One region of the Micromonospora sp. NPDC049051 genome, then DNA from elsewhere that is predicted to be linked to it. Evidence: riboswitches for the same ligand, from Rfam matches in the RefSeq annotation. Region 1 holds a riboswitch; the other holds the start of a gene.
What was found. A riboswitch is a leader RNA that binds a small molecule or an ion and turns the genes downstream of it on or off. The one in region 1 is predicted to bind thiamine pyrophosphate.

Region 1 (5,660 bases):
GGCGTCGAAGCCCCGGGCGTCCATCGCCACGGCCAGCCGGGTGCCCCGCCGGATCGCCCCGACCAGCAGCGCGAAGGCCGTCGACACGAACAGCCGCAGCTTCGCCAGCGGGTTGCGGCCGGCCTCGACCCCCCGGGCGCGGCGCGCCACGGAGATCATCTGCCACTCCTGGCCCAGCAGCGGCACGAGCCGGAACGCGGCCAGCGCCCCGATGGCGAACCGGGCCGGCGCCTTCGCGTTCTGGATGAGCGCGTCCGCCAGGTCGGTCGGGTCGGTGGTGGCGAAGACGATCACGCCGGGCAGCGCCACCGCGAACATGCGCAGCACCAGGCCCAGCGCGGTGAGCAGCACACCGGAGGTGACCACCACCGGGCCGGCCTCGACCAGTACGCGGCCGGAGCGCTCGGCCGCGAAGAGCACCAGCGTCACCACCACGCCGACCGCGCCGACGAGCAGCGGCCAGGCCCGCCGCGCCAACACCCGCAGCCGTACCCCGAACAGCGGCAGCAGGGCCAGCTCGACGGCGATCGCGATGGCCGGGGCCACCGGGTCCACGGTGGCGATCAGGATGAACGAGAACACCAGCGCCGCAACGAGCTTCGCCACCGGATTGCGCCGGGCCAGCGGCGCCTCCGGCGCGGCGACCGCCTCGAAACTGATCACGGGCGTTCCAGGGTGACGCGGCGATCTGGGTGGGTGACCGGTGCGGCGGTCCTGTCGCTGGTCACGGGCGTTCCAGGGTGACGCGGCGATCTGGGTGGGTGACCGGTGCGGCGGTCCTGTCGCTGATCACGGGCGCTCCAGGGTGAGGCGGCGATCCGCCAGGGCGGCGACGAACTCCGAATCGTGGGTGACGGCGACCAGGCCGTGCCCGGCGTCGCGCAGCTCGGCGAAGAGATCCACCAGCTCCAGCCAGGTGCGCCGGTCCTGGCCGAAGGTCGGTTCGTCGCAGACGAGCAGGCGGGGCGCGGTGGCCAGGGCGGTCGCCACGCTCAGCCGCCGCGCCTCCCCGCCGGAGAGGGTGTACGGGTTGGCCGCCGCGAGCTTCGCCAACCGCAGCCGGCCCAGCAGGTCGTCGACAGTGGAGCGTACGGCCGCCTCGGGCTGGCCGGTGCGGCGCGGGCCGAGAGCCAGCTCGTCGAAGACGGTGTTGGTGACGAACTGGTGCTCGGGGTCCTGGAAGACCGACCCGATCCGGCGGGCCAGCGCGGGCGCGCGCCAGCGGTGCGGGGGAGTGCGGGCGTCGCCGCCGGCCAGTGCCGTGGTCGCCGTGACCCGGCCGGCTCCGGGTCTGAGCAGGCCACCGAGCAGCAGGGCGAGGGTCGACTTGCCGGCCCCGTTGGGACCGACGACGGCGAGCGCCTCGCCGGCGCGTACCGTCAGATCGACGGCGGCCAGCCGGGGCGGCAGGCCGAGCCGGTCGGCGGTGAGCAACACGTCGCCGGCCGGCGCGGTGGCGTGGCGGGGCGGCACGGGCCGCCCGGGCACCCAGACGCCCTCGGCGGCGAGCGCGTCGCCGTGCGTGCCGAAGACGGCCTCGGGCGTGCCGTCGGCGCGGACGCCGCCGCCGGGTTCGAGCACGACCACCCGGTCGACCAGGGGCAGCGCCTCGGCGACCCGGTGCTCGACCAGGATCAGCGTGGTCTCGGCGTCCAGCGCGCCGGCCACCGCCGCCCGGATCAGCGCCGCGCCGGTGGGGTCGAGGTTGGCGGTGGGCTCGTCGAGCAGCAGCAACCCGGGGCGCAGGGCCAGCACCCCGGCCAGGGCGAGCCGCTGCTGCTCGCCGCCGGAGAGGGCGGCGGTGGGGCGGTCCCGGGGGTACGGGAAGCCGACGCGCGTGAGCGCCTCGTCGACGCGGGGCCAGATCTCCCCTGCGGGGGTGCCGCGGTTCTCCAGCCCGAACGCCACGTCGTCGCCGCTGCGGGCCATCACGAGCTGGGTCTCCGGGTCCTGGAAGACGATGCCCACCCGCTCCCGGGCCTTGCGGGGGTCGAGCCCGTCGATCTCGACGCTGCCCTCCTGCTCGCCCGAGTCCTCGGGCAGCAGCCCGGCCAGCGCGGCGAGCAGCGTGCTCTTGCCGGCCCCGGAGGGCCCGAGCAGCAGCACCCGCTCGCCGGCCTCGACGCGCAGATCGACCCCGCGCAGGGCCCACGCCCGACGTCCGGCGTGCCGCCACCCGAACCCTCGCAGCGTCACCGCCCCCACGCCGTCCTCCTTCCTGCCCGCCCGCAGGCGTTGATCATGAAGTTGTTGTCCTTCGGCGCGGCGTGTCGTGGCAACAACTTCATGATCAACGCGGCCGGTGCGGGTGGGTGGGGGTTAGATCGGGGTGCGGTCGCGGGCGGCGGGGAAGCGGTCCAGGGCGCCTGTGGTGGCCAGGGAACGGGTCAGGGCCCAGCCCCCGGCGCCCGCCACGATCGTGGCGCTGACGACGGTGAGCAGGGCGTACGGGATGCGGTAGCTGGCCAGGGCGGTCTCGCTGTTCCAGACGACGAAGTCGAACAGCGCCGCGCCGAGGCCGGTCAGCGCGCCCGCGATCAGCGCGGTGGGCAGCCGGAACGAGCGGTACCGGAACGCGGCGAAGGCCAGTTCGGCGCCGAGCCCCTGGATCAGGCCCTGCACGATGGTGACGCCGCCCCACTCCGAGCCGAGCAGCGCGGAGACCGTCGCGGCCACCGCCTCGCAGAAGAGGGCCGCCCCGGGCTTGCGGATCACCAGGCCGCCGAGGACGGCCGGGACCAGCCACACGCCGTACATGATCGCCTGACCGGCGGGGAAGAACGCGAACGCCGGGTCGACGGCCCGCCACAGCAGGCCCCACGCCCAGAAGATGACGCCGAAGGCGACCGCGATCACCGCGGCGACGACGACGTCGACGGTACGCCACCGGGTGGCGGTGTTGTTGTCTCGCATGATTGCTCCCAGTCCCGAACGAGAACCAGGAGAAGACGCACGCCGCGCCCGGAACGTGCCGGACGTCGACGCGGCTGGAGGTCGACCGAACTCCCTGCGCTGGCATTACCCAGATCAGGTTCGAGGGTCTGCGGGCGGTGCCCGCACTCTCAGCGCTGTGCGCTCCCCTGTCGGATGTGAAGTTGTGGCCCGACGCTAACACCTTCGAAGATCATCCAGCAAAGGTGATCTCTGCGCTGCTCACCACGCGGGGGAACCGACGCTGTCGGTTCCCCCGGTACTCTCGGGCGGCCACTGGGAACCCGGCAGAGGGACACGTACGTGACATCCGAGGCTGACCGCCGCGCGCCGGACGGGGTGGGTGCCCCGGGCGTACGCGGGGAGACGCCGGCGGCTCCGCGCGGCCCGGACCGGCGGATCGGGTCGGTGGAGGTGCTCGCCGGCCTGCTGATCCTGCTGTTCGTCTTCCGCGAGCCGGTCGCCCGGGCCCTGTCCGCGCCCCGGTTGCAGACCTGGACCACCGTCTTCGTCTCGGTCCTGGTGCAGGCGGTGCCATTCCTCGTCTTCGGCGTGCTGCTCTCCGCGGTGATCGCGGTCTTCGTACCCCGGTCGTTCTGGGCCCGGGCGCTGCCGCGCCACCCCGCGCTCGCGGTGCCGGTGGCCAGCGCGGCCGGCGTGGTGCTACCGGGCTGCGAGTGCGGCGCGGTGCCGATCGCCGGGTCGCTGATCCGGCGCGGGGTCACCCCGGCCGCCGCGTTGGCGTTCCTGCTCGCGGCCCCGGCGATCAACCCGATCGTGCTCACCGCCACCGCCGTTGCCTTCCCCGACGACCCGGCGATGGTCCTCGGCCGGGCCGTCGCCAGCCTGCTCGTCGCCATGGTCATGGGTTGGCTGTGGCTGCGTCTCGGCCGGGCCGACTGGATCCGGCTGCCGCGCCGGCCGGAACTCGACGGCGGCTCGCGCGGGCGGGCGTTCTGGGGGGCCGTCCGGCACGACGTCACGCACGCCGGCGGGTTCCTGGTGATCGGCGCTGCGGCCGCCGCCACGATCAACGTCGTGGTGCCCGAGCGCTGGTTGCAGACCCTCGCCGACGAGCCGGTGCTGTCGGTGCTCGCGCTGGCCGCGCTCGCCGTGCTGCTCTCCCTCTGCTCCGAGGCGGACGCCTTCGTCGCCGCGTCGCTGTCGCAGTTCTCGCTGACCTCCCGACTGGTCTTCCTGGTGGTGGGGCCGATGGTCGACCTCAAGCTCATCTCGATGCAGGCCGGGGTCTTCGGCCGGCGGTTCGCGCTGCGGTTCGCCCCGACCACCTTCGCGGTGGCCGTCGTGGTGGCCGCCGCGGCCGGGGCGGTGCTGCTGTGAACCGGCAGGCGCAGGCGGTCGTCCTGCTGCTGCTCGGCGGCGCGGTGATCCGGGCCAGCCTCACCGACCTGCACCTGCGCTACGTCAAGGAAGGGCTGCGACCCTTCCTGGTCGCCGCCGGCCTGCTGCTGGTGGCCGCCGCGGTCATGACCCTCTGGTACGAGCTGAGCCCGCTCCTGCGGCGCACGCCCGTCGACCACGACGCTCGTGGTGACCATGACGGGCACGACGGCGACGGGCACGACGGGCACGGGCATCGCGAGCCGTGGGCCGGCTGGCTGCTGATCCTGCCCGTGCTGGGCCTGCTGCTGGTGGCCCCGCCGGCCCTGGGCTCGTACGCGGCCGGGCAGGCCGGCACCGTCGTCGCCACCCGGCAGCAGCCGTCGGACTACCCGCCGCTGCCCGACGGCGACCCGGTGCGCGTCGCCGTACTCGACTACGCCTCCCGGGCCCTGTTCGACCGGGGCACCTCGATCGGCGACCGCCGGGTCCAACTGACCGGCTTCGTGACCACCGGCCCCGACGGCCGGCCGCTGCTGGCCCGGATGGTGCTCTCCTGCTGCGCCGCCGACGGGCGACCGGTCAAGCTGGGCCTCACCGGCGCGGTCCCCGACGGGCTCGCCGACGACACCTGGATCGAGGCCACCGGCCGCTACAGCGACCGCGTCGCCCGGGACCCGGTCAACGACGCGGAGATCCCCTACCTGGACGTGGAGTCCTGGCGGCAGGTGCCCGTACCCCGGCAACAGTACGAGTGACGGCGGCCCTCGGTCCCGGGCGGCCGGGTGCGGCCGTGGGTAGGCTCACGATCATGCGGATCGAGGCCCGGGGATGCACGTTCGACGTCCGCGTCGGCGGACCGGAGGGCGGCACGCCCGTCCTGCTGCTGCACGGCTTCCCCCAGCACGGCGGGGAGTTCGACGACGTGGTGCCCGCGCTGCACGCCGCCGGGCTGCGCACGTACGCGCCGGACCAGCGCGGCTACTCGCCGGGCGCGCGGCCCGAGGCGGTCGGAGCGTACCGGCTGCCGGAACTGGTCGCCGACGCGGTGGGCGTACTCGACGCGCTGGGCGTCGACGCGGCGCACCTGGTGGGACACGACTGGGGCGCGATCGTGGCCTGGGCCGTCGCGGCGCAGCACCCCGAGCGGGTCCGTACGCTGACCGCCGTCTCCGTGCCGCACCCCGCCGCGATGGCCTGGGCGCTGGCCGAGGACGCGGGGCAGAAGGCGCGCTCGGTGTACATGACGGTGTTCCGCAAGCCGGGCACGGCGGAGAGGGCGCTGCTGGCGCTGAACGCGACCGGGCTGCGCCGGATGCTGCACGGGGTCGGTGACGACGCGCGGGTGGCCGCGTACGCGGACCCGATGCGTGAGCCGGGCGCGCTGA
Region 2 (5,660 bases), on a different contig from region 1:
TGCTGCGCGGCCCCGACGAGGTGCTGCTCCTCGACGAGCCGGACAACTTCCTCGACGTGCCCGGCAAACGTTGGCTGGAGGGGCGGCTGCGCGAGTCCGGCAAGTCGGTGCTCTACGTCTCGCACGACCGGGAACTGCTCGCCCACACCGCCGACCGGGTGGTGGCCGTGGAGGGCGGCAGCGCCTGGGTACACCCGGGCGGCTTCGCGAGCTGGCACTCCGCCCGGGTGGCCCGGCACGCCCGCCTCGACGAGCTGCGCCGGCGCTGGGACGAGGAACACCAGAAACTGCGCGAGCTGATGCTGATGTACAAGCAGAAGGCCGCGTACAACGACGGGTTGGCGTCGCGCTACCAGGCCGCGCAGACCCGGCTGCGCAAGTTCGAGGAGGCCGGGCCGCCGCCCGTACCGCCGAAGGACCAGGACATCCGGATGCGGCTGACCGGCGGGCGGACCGGCAAGCGCGCGGTCATCTGCGAGCAGCTGGAGCTCGACGGCCTGACCTACCCGTTCGACCTGGAGATCTGGTACGGCGACCGCGTCGCGGTGCTCGGCGCAAACGGCACCGGCAAGTCGCACTTCCTGCGGCTGCTGGCCCGGGGCGGCACCGATCCCGACCCCGCCAACGGCCCGGTCGACGGCGCCGCCGCGCTCGCGCCGGTGGCCCACGACGGGGTGGCCCGGCTCGGCGCGCGGGTACGCCCCGGGCACTTCTCGCAGACCCACGACCGGCCGGAGCTGATGGCGAAGACCCTCGTCGAGATCCTCTGGCGGGGCGACGAGCACCGGGCCGGCATGGACCGGCACGCGGCGATGGCGGCACTGAGCCGGTACGAGCTGGCGGCGCAGGGCGACCAGCGCTTCGGCACCCTCTCCGGCGGTCAGCAGGCACGCTTCCTGGTGCTGCTGCTGGAGCTGTCCGGCGCGACGCTGCTGCTGCTCGACGAGCCCACCGACAACCTCGACCTGGCGTCGGCGGAGGCGCTGGAGGCCGGGCTGACCGCGTTCGAAGGAACCGTCGTGGCGGTGACCCACGATCGCTGGTTCACCCGGACCTTCGACCGGTTCGTGCTGTTCCGGGGCGACAACGAGGTGGTGGAGACCCCGGAACCGGTCTGGGACGTGGCGTGAGCCCCGCCGACCTGGCGACCGCCTTCGCACTGTCGGCGGCGTGTCCCGGGCGGCGGGCATAGGGTGGATCACGTGACTGAGATGACCTACCGCCGGTTGGGCGACTCCGGGCTCGTGGTGTCCGTGGTCGGCATCGGCTGCAACAACTTCGGCCGCAAGCTCGACCTCGACGGCACCCGGGCGGTGGTCGACGCCGCGCTCGACGCGGGGATCACCTTCTTCGACACCGCCGACATCTACGGCGAGCCCCAGGGCGGCTCCGAGGAACTGCTGGGCCAGGCGCTCAAGGGCCGGCGCGACGACGTGGTGGTGGCCACCAAGTTCGGGATGGACATGCACGGCATGAACGGTCCCGACTTCGGCGCCCGGGGCGCGCGCCGTTACATCGCCCGGGCGGTCGAGGCGTCGCTGCGTCGGCTCGGCACCGACCACATCGACCTGTACCAGATGCACGAGCCCGACCCGGGCACCCCGATCGACGAGACCCTGGCCGCGCTCGACGACCTCGTCCGCGCCGGCAAGGTTCGCTACCTGGGCAACTCCAACTTCGCCGGCTGGCAGATCGCCGACGCCGACTGGGTGGCGTCGTCGAACGGCCGGTCCCGGTTCATCAGCGCCCAGAACCACTACAGCCTGCTGGAGCGCTCCGTCGAGACCGAGGTGGTGCCGGCGTGCGAGCGGTTCGGCCTCGGGCTGCTGCCGTTCTTCCCGCTGGCCAACGGGCTGCTCACCGGCAAGTACAAGCGCGACCAGGCCCCGCCCGCCGGCAGCCGCCTCGCCGGTGGCGGCCGGTACGCCGAACGCCTCGCCGCCGCCGACTGGGACACGATCGAGGCCATCGAGGCGTACGCCGCCGAGCGGGGGCTGTCGATGCTCCAGGTGGCGATCGGCGGGCTGGCCGGGCAGCCGGCGGTGACCTCGGTGATCGCCGGCGCCACCACGCCCGAGCAGGTACGCGCCAACGCGGAGGCCGGCACCTGGCAGCCCACCGACGAGGACCTCGCCGCCCTGCGCGCCATCCTCTGACCCACCCGCGCTGGCTGCCGCGCCCGCCGCCCGCGCCCACCCCGCCCGTGCCCGGGCGGGAGGCGGTGCTTCCACGGGTGGAACATCAGGGACCTTTCCCGCCCCGGGAGACAGCCCTGGTGTTCCACCCGTTCCCGTCGGCTCCGTCATGACTGCCGTTCGAGTTGGTCGATGTTGAGGGTGTGCGGCGGCGGTGGGCGTAACGGCACTCTGCCGGTGTGGACATCTGCCGGCGGTGGAACGCCACGGCTGTCACCGGGGCGGTTGACCGACCTGGCGTTCCACTCGTCGGCGCGTTCGCGGAGGGCGGCCGTGACGAGGCGTACCGTCCGGTTTCGGTTCCGGAGCACGTCGTCGGCGGTGAAGCGCAGGACGATCCAGCCGGCCGCGCGTAGCGCGTTCAGCCGGGCGACGTCCTGCCGGAAGTGGACGCGTTCCCGGTGGTGGTCGCCGTCGTACTCGACCGCGACGCGCAGGGCCGGCCAGGCCAGGTCGACCCGGCCGACGAACCGTCCCCGGGCGTCGAGCACGTCGTGCTGCGGTGTGGGCGGGGGCAGCCCGGCGTCGAGCAGGAGCAGCCGGAGACGGGTCTCCATCGGGGACTCGGCCAGCGGCTCCGCCAGCGCCAGGATCTCCCGCAGCAGAGGCAGGCCGGGCCATCCGTGCCGCGCGTCGGCGTACGCGCGCAGTGCGGCGAGCTTCACCACCCGGCGGTGCAGCAACGCGTCCACGGCGACCAGAGCCTCGTCCCGAGGGGCCTGGCGGCCCAGGTCGAAGGCGGTGCGTAGGGCAGTGGTGACGGGCAGGCCGCCGAAGCGCGTGCGGTCGGAACCCGGCACCACGGATCGGGTCACCCGAAGACGAGGATGGGGTCGCATTCGCGCGGCGCGTGGTACCAGTACGGTGACCGGCGCGTCCCGGGCCAGCAGGTCGACGCCCCAGAGGTACGCGGCACTCCTTCCGGCGATCGCGGCGCCGGAGGGCAGGAGCAGGGCCACCGCATCGCACCAGAGCCGATGATCTGGCGCGAGCAGCGCGTCCCGATGCACGTACACATCGGGTAGCAGGCGTTGCCAGGACGGCCCGCGCAGCATGGCGCGGGTCAGGAGTCCGTCGGCGACGGCGGCGCTGGCGCGGAACGGCAGGAAGGCTAGGCCGGGCGGTACGCGGGCGGCTGAGGGCATCGGGACAGCGTGGCGTGACGAGGTGCTCGCCCGCCGCCCCACTCGCCGGGATCGGGTTGTCGGTGTGAGATCCGCGCTCCGACCTTGGCGGATCCGGCGATCCGTCGTACGGTGACAGCCGCAAGTGACCCACGGGAGCCCGGTGGACCGGGCTGAGAGGGGGGCTGCCAGCCCCCGACCGTCGAACCTGATCCGGGTAATGCCGGCGCAGGGAGGAGTGTTGCCGTGCCGTCCCTCGGGCGACTGCATCTCATCACCGACACCCGACCCGGGCGGGATCCGCTGGCCGTGCTGCGGGCCGCCCTACCGGTGGCCCGCGCGGAACTCGTCGTGCAGGTCCGGATGACCGACGACGCCACCGACCGGGAGGCGTACGACCTGGCCTGCCGGGTCGTGGCGCTCTGCGCACGATACGGCGCCACCTGTCTCGTGAACGACCGGCTGCACGTGGCGCTGGCGGTGGGTGCCGCCGGTGGGCACGTCGGCGCGGAGGACCTGCCGGTCGCGGCGGCCCGCCGGGTGCTCGGCCCGATGGCCGTGCTCGGCGCCACCGCCCGCGAGCCGGCGACGGCCGCCGAGGCGGTCGCCGCCGGGGCCAGCTACCTGGGCGTGGGCCCCTGCCACGCCACCAGCACCAAGTCGGGGCTGCCGGCACCGATCGGCCCGGCGGGGGTTAGCGCCGTCGCCACCGCCGTGGACGTGCCGGTCGTCGCGATCGGCGGGGTGACCGCCGCCGACGTGCCCGCGCTGCTGGCCGCCGGGGCGTACGGGGTGGCGGTGGTCGGGGCGCTCTCCGGGGCGGCGGATCCGGGGCGGGCGACGGCGGAACTGCTGGGAGCGCTGGGGTGCTGAGCCGGCCGGACGTCGCCGTGGTGGGGGCGGGACCGGTCGGGCTGGCGATCGCCTGGCGCTGCGCGCAGCGCGGACTGCGGGTCGTCGTGCACGACCCCGCCCCGGGCACCGGCGCGTCCCACGTCGCCGCCGGGATGCTCGCCCCGGTCGCCGAGGCGTACTTCGGCGAGCGCGAGCTGACCGGGCTGCTGACCGCCTCCGCCGCCCGCTGGCCCGCCTTCGCCGCCGAGCTGACCGCCGCCACCGGCGTCGACGTCGGCTACCGCACCGAGGGCACGCTGATGGTCGGGCTGACCGCCGACGACCTGGCCGAGGCGCGCCGGCTGTGGGCGTACCAGCAGGGGATCGGACTGCCGGTGACGCCGCTGCGCCCGTCGGCGCTGCGGGACCGCGAGCCGGCGCTGGCACCCCGGGTGCGCGGCGGCGCGCTCGCCGCCACCGACCACCAGGTCGACCCGCGGCGGCTGGTGCCGGCGCTGCGCGCGGCCGCCGAGCGGGCCGGCGCCACGCTGGTCCCCGCCGTCGTGCGCGCCCTGTCCGACGTGGACGCGCGGGTCACGGTGGTCGCGGCCGGTTGCGGGGCGGCGGCCCTGACGGGGCTGCCCGTGCGACCGGTGAAGGGGCAGGTGGTCCGGCTCCGCGCGCCCGGCGGCGGTGCGCCGGGCTTCCGGCACGTCATCCGGGGGTACGCCGACGGCGAGCCCGTCTATCTCGTGCCCCGCGCGGACGGGGAGGTGGTGGTGGGCGCGACCGTCGAGGAGCGCGCCGACACCGACGTCTCCGCCGGGGCGGTGCTGCGGCTGCTCCGCGCGGCCGTCGACCTGCTGCCCGAGTTGGCCGAGTACGACCTGGTGGAGACGGCCGCCGGCCTGCGCCCCGGCACCCCCGACAACGCCCCGATCCTCGGTCCGCTGCCGGGCCGGCCCGGCGTGCTCGCCGCGACCGGACACCACCGGCACGGCATCGTGCTCACGCCGGTCACCGCCGACCTGATCGCCGACCTGGTCGTCACGGGGACGGCGGACCCGCTGCTCGCCCCCTTCACCCCGGCCCGGTTCGCGCCGCCCGAGCCCGCCGAACCCGCCCCCGACGCGGCCGCCTTGCCCGGTCCGGCCGCTGTCTCTGGTCCGGCCGCCGCTCCCGGTCCGGCCGCCTTGCCTGGCCCGGCCGTCAGCGTCGGTCGGGCGCCTTCCGGCGGGCCGGGGGTCGTCGCCGGGCCTGTCGTCCCGGCCGTCGAGAGCCGGTCCGGTGCCGGACCGGCCGTACCCGAGGAGGAGCACACGTGGAACTGACGGTGAACGGCACGGGGCGCAGCCTGCCCGGCGGGTCGACCGTGGCGGACCTGGTCCGGGTGGTCACCGACCAGCAGCGTGGGCTCGCCGTCGCGGTCAACGGGGAGGTCGTGCCGCGTGCCGGCTGGCCGGCGACCGTGCTGCGTGACGGCGACCGCGTCGAGGTGCTCAGCGCC

Region 2: linked by a shared signal. The riboswitch ahead of thiE (thiamine phosphate synthase) and the one ahead of ACGFIR_RS29875 (ECF transporter S component) in region 1 are both predicted to bind thiamine pyrophosphate.

Annotation. Positions count from the first base shown of each region.
Region 1 covers NZ_JBICTL010000011.1:75,815-81,474, forward strand. The annotation lists gene ACGFIR_RS29865 (energy-coupling factor transporter transmembrane component T family protein) at 1-663, opposite strand, end outside; gene ACGFIR_RS29870 (ABC transporter ATP-binding protein) at 790-2,205, opposite strand; gene ACGFIR_RS29875 (ECF transporter S component) at 2,320-2,913, opposite strand; TPP riboswitch at 2,987-3,092, opposite strand; gene ACGFIR_RS29880 (permease) at 3,271-4,272, shown strand; gene ACGFIR_RS29885 (TIGR03943 family putative permease subunit) at 4,269-5,030, shown strand; gene ACGFIR_RS29890 (alpha/beta fold hydrolase) at 5,084-5,660, shown strand, end outside.
Region 2 covers NZ_JBICTL010000004.1:372,905-378,564, forward strand. The annotation lists gene ACGFIR_RS18540 (ABC-F family ATP-binding cassette domain-containing protein) at 1-1,130, shown strand, start outside; gene ACGFIR_RS18545 (aldo/keto reductase) at 1,194-2,156, shown strand; gene ACGFIR_RS18550 (DUF559 domain-containing protein) at 2,303-3,340, opposite strand; TPP riboswitch at 3,463-3,571, shown strand; gene thiE (thiamine phosphate synthase) at 3,566-4,192, shown strand; gene thiO (glycine oxidase ThiO) at 4,186-5,484, shown strand; gene thiS (sulfur carrier protein ThiS) at 5,475-5,660, shown strand, end outside.